Regions from separate parts of the Microbacterium arborescens genome, predicted to be linked through region 1. Evidence: predicted binding sites of a transcription regulator. Region 1 holds the regulator's gene; the other holds the start of a gene.
What was found. The regulator LexA, encoded in region 1, represses DNA repair genes until DNA is damaged. The targets are predictions, from matches to a motif close to TCGAACANNTGTTCGA.
Positions count from the first base shown of each region.

Region 1 (3,404 bases):
CCGCCAAGGCGCGTGCGTCGCCGACGCCGTACCGCGAGACGCCGGCACCGAACACGTCGGTTCCGACCAGCGCCGCGAGCACGGTCCAGCCGCCCGCGGAGCCGCCCTCGATCGCGAGACGTGACGGGTCGGCGAGTCCGTCGGCGGCGAGCCCTCGGGCAGCGGTCGCGACATCGTCGACGTCCACGACGCCCCACTGGCCCTTCAGTCGTTCGCGGTACGAGCGGCCGTAGCCCGTCGAGCCGCCGTAGTTGACGTCGAGCACGCCGATGCCGCGACTGGTGAAGTAGGCCACCTTGCTGTCCGCCGTACCGCCCACATGCGAGGTCGGACCGCCGTGTACCCACACGAGGTACGGTGGCAGCTCATCGGTCGGCGCTTCGACGTCGGGATTGGTCGGCGGGTAGGCGAAGGCGTGCACGGGGCCGTGCGGGCCTTCGGTCGTCAGCTGACGGGCGTGCGGAATCCATGCCGCATCGACATCGGGAGCGCCGCCGCGCACCGCGGTCGCCTCGCCGCTGTCCAGATCGACGATCCACAGCCCCGTCGCGCCCGGCATCGTGCCGCTGACGAGGGCGCTGCTGCCCGCGACATCCTCGATCTGCAGCCGCGCTGTGGCGGGTACCGGGAGCGGGACGGCGCCACCGTCGCGGTCGATGACGACGAGCTGATCCGATCCGTGCGTGCGGACGGCGACGACGCGGCCGTCATCGAGCGGCGCGTACCAGCGGGTTCCCAGCACCCACAGCCCGCCGCCTGTGTCAGCGTCGGCGGGGGAGATCGGGGCCGGGTTCGCGTCGGCGTCGGGGTCGACGCGGTAGAGGTTCCAGCGCCCGGTCGGCTCGTCGACGACGACGAGCTGGCCATCGGGGGTCCATTCCGGCTGAAGCGCGGCCGTGCTGCCACCGGCGACGTCACGGACCCGGTGCGGGGCGCGGAGGTCGACGACGCGGATGCGGGTGCGGTCCCAGGGCATGTCCGGGTGGTCCCAGGCCACCCAGGCGAGGTGCGAGCCATCGGGTGAGAGGGCGGGCTGGGCGACGAAGTCGCTGCCGCCCGCGAGCTCGGTCACGCCCGAAGCGTGGGCGCCCGTAGCGCCGTCGATGCGCACGATGTGGCGTTCGGGAGTGCCCTCTGAGCGTTCGCGTTCGCGCACCGCGAGCAGGACGCCGCGCTGCCAGCGAAGCCCGCCGTAGTGCGTGCCGCTCTCGTCGGGGGTGAGCGCCTCGGGCTCGCCGCCGGGGCGGAGGCGACGGATGCGCTGGTCGGACTTGTCGACGAAGAACAGATCGCCGTCATCGGAGACCGCCCACGCACCTCCGCCGTACTCGTGGACGCGTGACCGGGCGTTCCAGGGGGCGGGAAGGACGACCTCGACCTCGCCGTCGCCTCGGCGGCGCACGACGGCGACGCGGCCGCCCTCGTCGGGCAGCGACTCGCCCCACCAGACCTCATCGCCGACGAAGCCGGCGCCGTCGAGGCGCAGTGACGACGAGCTCGCCCACGATGCGGTCAGGGGAGAAGGCCAGGAACCGTAGGGCAGTTGCTGCGACATACCGCCACGCTACGCGAGCCGCGGCACCCCGCGGCGAGATGACGGGAGGTGCGCGGCGGCGCGCGGGTCAGACGGCGCGGAGGACGGCGACCACCTTGCCGAGGAGCGTCGCGTCGTCGCCGAGGATCGGCTCGAAGGCGGAGTTGCGGGGGAGGAGCCAGGTGTGACCGTCGCGCTGACGGAGTGTCTTCACGGTCGCCTCGCCGTCGAGCATCGCGGCGACGATCTCTCCGTTGTCGGCTGTCGCCTGTGCGCGCACGACGACCCAGTCGCCGTCGCAGATGGCCGCATCGATCATCGAGTCGCCGACGACCTTGAGCATGAAGAGCTCTCCCTTGCCGACGAGCTGGCGTGGCAGCGGGAAGATCTCCTCGACCTGCTGGTCGGCGGTGATCGGGACCCCGGCCGCGATCCGGCCCACGAGAGGGACCAGGGCGGCGTCGCCGAGAGCGGGCGCCGCATCGGCCGGGTTCTCACCGGCCGTGCCGGGGAGGTCGATCAGGACCTCCATCGCCCGGGTCTTGCCGGGGTCGCGGCGGAGGTAGCCGCTGAGCTCGAGCTGGTTCAGCTGGTGGGTGACGCTCGAGAGCGACTTGAGGCCGACCGCGTCGCCGATCTCGCGCATGCTCGGCGGATAGCCGTTGCGGGCGATCGCGTGCTGGATCACCTCGAGGATCGCGAGCTGCTTGTCGCTCAGATTCTTGCGTCGTCGCGTCTGCGGCTTCTCGCTCATACCGCCGGTCTCCTGTCGTCACGCCCCGTCCCCGACCCGATGTCGGAGGTTCGTGGTGGGCTCTCGCTGTCGAAAAGGTAGCCCGATACGACGGCGACATCACGGAACGCTCCGCGTGTCTCTTCGATCGGTCTCCGATTTCGGTGGGTGGTTGACACCACACAATATCGAAGATACGTTCGGAACCGAAGTTCGCACCCGTCTCTCCCGGCCGAGAGGCGAGGGCGAATCTTCCTACCGCTCCCGAGGAGATGTCATGACCACGATCGATGCCCGCTTCGCACCGGCCCCCCGTACCCGCCTGCGTATGACGCGCCGCGGACGCCGCGTCGTTGCGACGATCGCCGCCCTCCCGGCGGTCGTCGCCATCACTGCGGTCGCACTCTCCGGCGGTGGCGCGCTCGCCTCGAACGACGCAGGGGCGCCCGCGGGCTCGTTCACGACCGTCACCGTGATGTCGGGGGAGTCCCTCTGGTCGATCGCCGAAGAGGTCGCCCCCGCGGCCGACCCCCGCGACGTCGTCGACGCGATCGTCCGACTCAACGCGCTCGGCTCGGGTCAGCTCGAGGCCGGCCAGACGCTGGCCATCCCGCTCGAGTACACGGGCGCCAGCTGACGAGCTGCTGCGCGCGGTGAGTCCGCCGAGTTCGGTCACTCGACGACGCGCTGCGGCCTAGCATGGGTGGGATGAGCCCGAGTCTGGATGATCTGCCCCTCAGAGACGATCTGAGAGGCCTCACCCCGTACGGTGCCCCTCAGGCGCCGCTCCCGGTCGCGCTGAACGTCAACGAGAACACGCATCCGGTTCCCGAAGAGGTCGCCGACGACATCCTGGATGCCGTCGCCCGTGCCCTGCGAGATGTCAACCGCTATCCCGATCGAGAGTTCACCCACCTGCGCGAGTCCTTCGCCGAGTACCTGGGCCACGGTCTCACGGCGGATCGGATCTGGGCTGCGAACGGATCGAACGAGGTGCTGCAGCACCTGCTCCAGGCCTTCGGCGGACCGGGCCGCACCGCGATGGGCTTCGGCCCCACCTACTCGATGTACCCGCTGCTGACGCGCGCGACCGGCGCGCAGTACGTCGCGGGGACGCGTGCGCCCGACTTCACGCTC
Region 1 covers NZ_CP128474.1:1,074,520-1,077,923, forward strand. Annotated here, with positions in the region: gene QUC20_RS05030 (dipeptidyl-peptidase 5) at 1-1,555, opposite strand, end outside; gene lexA (transcriptional repressor LexA) at 1,623-2,288, opposite strand; gene QUC20_RS05040 (LysM peptidoglycan-binding domain-containing protein) at 2,545-2,904, shown strand; gene QUC20_RS05045 (histidinol-phosphate transaminase) at 2,976-3,404, shown strand, end outside.

Region 2 (3,404 bases), 1.5 Mb from region 1:
CCGAGGCGCAGGTAGCGACCCACCCGTGTCAGAAGGGCGGTGGCTCGTGCCTGCTCGCCTCGGGTGGTGGCGCGGCGCCAGTGTCGGGAACGAAACAGACCGACGGAACCGGAACATCTTCGCGGTAGACCCGGCCCAGGGGCGAGGTCCATTCCATGACCCCGCCGCCGATCTGTCTGACTTCCCACCGGGTGAATTGCTTCATCGAATGGTGTCGCTGACACAGGTGGGCAAGGTTGAAGATGTGCGTGTGCCCACCGAGGGCGTAGTCGATGGTGTGGTCGAGTTCGCACCGGATCGCGGCCCGGCGGCATCCGGGGAATCGGCAGTGTTGATCTCTTGCCTTGAGCAGTCTGCTCATCGCCGCGGGCGGCCGGTAGGTGTCGACCTCGACCGGGGTGCGGGTGATGGGGTCGATGAAGAGCCGGTTCCACATCCTGGCGCGGCCGGCGAGTCTGCGGGCGGTGTCGGCGTCGATGAGCGAGGCGCCCACCAGTTCGGCGGGGGCCTCGTCGGTGCCGGTCACCGTCTCGGACCTCAGCGTCACCTGGACCTGCGCCCGGATCGCACCCAGTGGCCCCGCGGCGTCGCTGCCGTACGTGGGATCGACGACCGGGGCGCCGCCCAGCAGCAGGTCGCCGAGGATGTCGGCGCGGAGCTGATCCATCGTGCGGACGTCGGGTGCAGAATCCTCCACCGGCGCCCCACCGGCGGCGGCGCGTGCGTCTTTGACGGACTGCGCCATGGAGGTGAGGCGGTCGTGGATGCCTGCGGCGATGACCGTCGGCAGGGTGGCGCTGAGTTCGGACATGCCGTCGGTGCCGTGGGTCACCCAGACGCCTCGCTTCGCCGCGGCGCTGCGGTGCCGCTCGGCGAAGGACTCGGACCCCATCCGGGCGGCGAGGTTGCGGAGCGGTTCGCGCACCCGGGAGGCGATGTCGCGCTCGCAGACGAGGATCGCCTGCCGTGCGTAGTCGTCGCGGATGTCGTCGGCGAGGCCGCATCCCATCCGGATGACGACGTCGACGTGCTCGCGCGTGATGCGCTGCCGCTCCCATGCCTCGAAGACGACGGGGTAGTCGTCGACGATGGTCAGCGCGTGGTCGATCTCGTTCTGCGCGCGGCGGTCGTGCGACCGCCTCACTCCGGCGATCTCGGCGGCGATCGAGCGCATCTCCATGTCGGACCCCATGCCACGCGGCCGCTCGCCCGAGCGCGCAGCGACGCGCAGAGCGCTGCGCCCCGCCTCGGCGAGCGCACGAGTCATCGCGATGTTCGCTGCGTGGAGCAGGTCGTCTGCCTCGGACACCCGATCGATGACGCCCGCGTACGGCACGCTCGACGAGCCGGCATCCGGTTCGTATGAGCTTTCGCCGTTCGATGTCATGTTCCCATTATTGCGAGGGAGTCAGACATTCTCCTCGAATATCCGTACGGCTGTGGAGAACTGTTTTGCGGCTCGGTTGTGGAGGAATGGACGGCCGCGGCGGAGCCCGCTCCTCTACACCGAGTCGGGATTCGGCAGGTTGGCAGTGACGACTCACGTGATAGTTGCGGTGGAAATCGCGAGCGCCACGGCGGGGACGATCAGCAGAAGGCTTGCAACGGCCCACGAGATCACCTCCGCAGCTCGCGCCCACCCTTCGCCGCGCTCTTTCGGCGGTGAGGCCGTGGCGATCTGTTCGCCCGCTGCGGCGGCGAGTATCAGCCCGAGGGGGAACACGACGCTGACGAACGGGCTGATGACAGCGAGCCGGTTCAACGGCAGCGTCGCAGGGCGCTTGCTTTCGTCCCGCAGGACACCGTCGTCGAGCCGGTTCGCTTTGCCCTCTGCGAGCTTGATTGCGATCGCCCGGAGAAGCCGGCTCTCGGCGGGGCCATCGTCGGAGCGCGGCCGCCGCCGGCCGGTGAGGTAGAACGCCATCCCGGCGTTGCTGCAGGTGACGACGGTGAATCGAAGAAGAGCGTCGGCCGCAGCGCCGATCGGGTTCGTCCCGTCGGCCGATTCGATACTCGCGATGACGATCGTCCCCGAGACGCCGACCATGGCGAGGATGACCACGTCAGTGTCGGTAGGGGCGACCGCGTTGAGCATGAGGAGCTGAGCGACCATGAGACCGATGACGCGCGCAATGTCACTGATCACCCCTCGCATAGATGGCGGCCCCGCGCGGCGCTTGAGCGCGGTGAGAGCTGCGCGCTGCTCTTCCGCGGCGATCTTTCGGCGCGTGCGTCGCACAGCCGGGTCGGTCGGGGGGAGGGGGACTGCCGCCGCGGCGTCTGCCGCGAATAGCGCCAGGAGAATTCCGAGAGCTATCGGGCCGAAGCCGCGCACCAGGTCGATGCCGGTCGGTGCGGGTTCGATCATGTATGGGATGGCGATGTAGATGCCCAAGCCGAGTGACGTGGGCACGAGCAGCGCGGCGATCAGTGGGAGGAGTTGCTGCCGTCCCCCCCCCCCGATGCAGTGGGCTGTTGAAGCGCCCCAGGGTCTCGGACGGCGAGTTGCAGAGTGGTGACGAACAGGCCGACTACACCGAACGCGGCGAGTGCGTCGCCGCCGTCGAACCGCGGCAGGACGAGCCGCGGCGCGTCTGGGTTGAGCTGGGTGAGGGCGAAGAGTGAGACGAGCGTGAGGACGGCGACTCCGCGCCCCAGCGTTGCGCCCAGAGTCCGCGCGTACTGCGAGAAGTCCTCGTCATGGGCTCGCAGCAAGTCGGCGAGATCGTCCGCGACCGATTCCTCTTCGGCAACCGGATCGGTGTCGGCGGGTGCGCTCAGCGAGGCATCACGAGGCGGCCGTCGGCTACGCAAGAGCATTGTCGCGAGGACTCTCATAAGGCGATTCTGCCGGTGGGCGCCTCGCCGCCGTGACGGTGCCGGGCATGTGACTTCGCCCGTCAGGTCGCGCCGATGTCACTCGCGTGGACGCGCGAAAGGCACGCAGGTAACCGTGATCGCTAGAGTGACGCCGCGGGGACACTCGGTCGCTTCGGCAGACGCGGCGGTGCCCGCTCGAGCCGGGCGGTGACCAATTGAACGTGATGCGACGGAGCGTGGCGCGAAGGCCGCGCCGCCTGTTCGTCGCGACCGTCGGGTGCGTCGTCCTCGTGCTCGCGATGGCCGCGTGTTCGCAGGGACGAGTCGACCCGCAGGAGTACGACCCGTACACGGTGGCGCAGCGTGCGGATGCCGCGGCGGCGGCCGAAGCAGCGCTTTCGCGAGCGGCCGGCGGGGTCGTGCTGACCACGGAGACCACGGATGTCTGCTCCCCGGGGCGAAGGAACTGGTGGGTCCAGGATCTCAGCGCGTGGACCTGCTCGCGTTCCTCTCGGTGGCTCGTTGCGGCTGCGAGCGGCGACCCGGGGGAGGTGATCGCCGGATATCGGGCTCATCTGACCGAC
Region 2 covers NZ_CP128474.1:2,902,131-2,905,534, reverse strand. Annotated here, with positions in the region: gene QUC20_RS13660 (HNH endonuclease signature motif containing protein) at 29-1,387, opposite strand; gene QUC20_RS13655 (hypothetical protein) at 1,541-2,413, opposite strand; gene QUC20_RS13650 (hypothetical protein) at 2,428-2,838, opposite strand; gene QUC20_RS13645 (hypothetical protein) at 3,057-3,404, shown strand, end outside.
Region 2: the regulator LexA is predicted to act here: its motif matches at 1,422-1,437, upstream of QUC20_RS13660 (HNH endonuclease signature motif containing protein).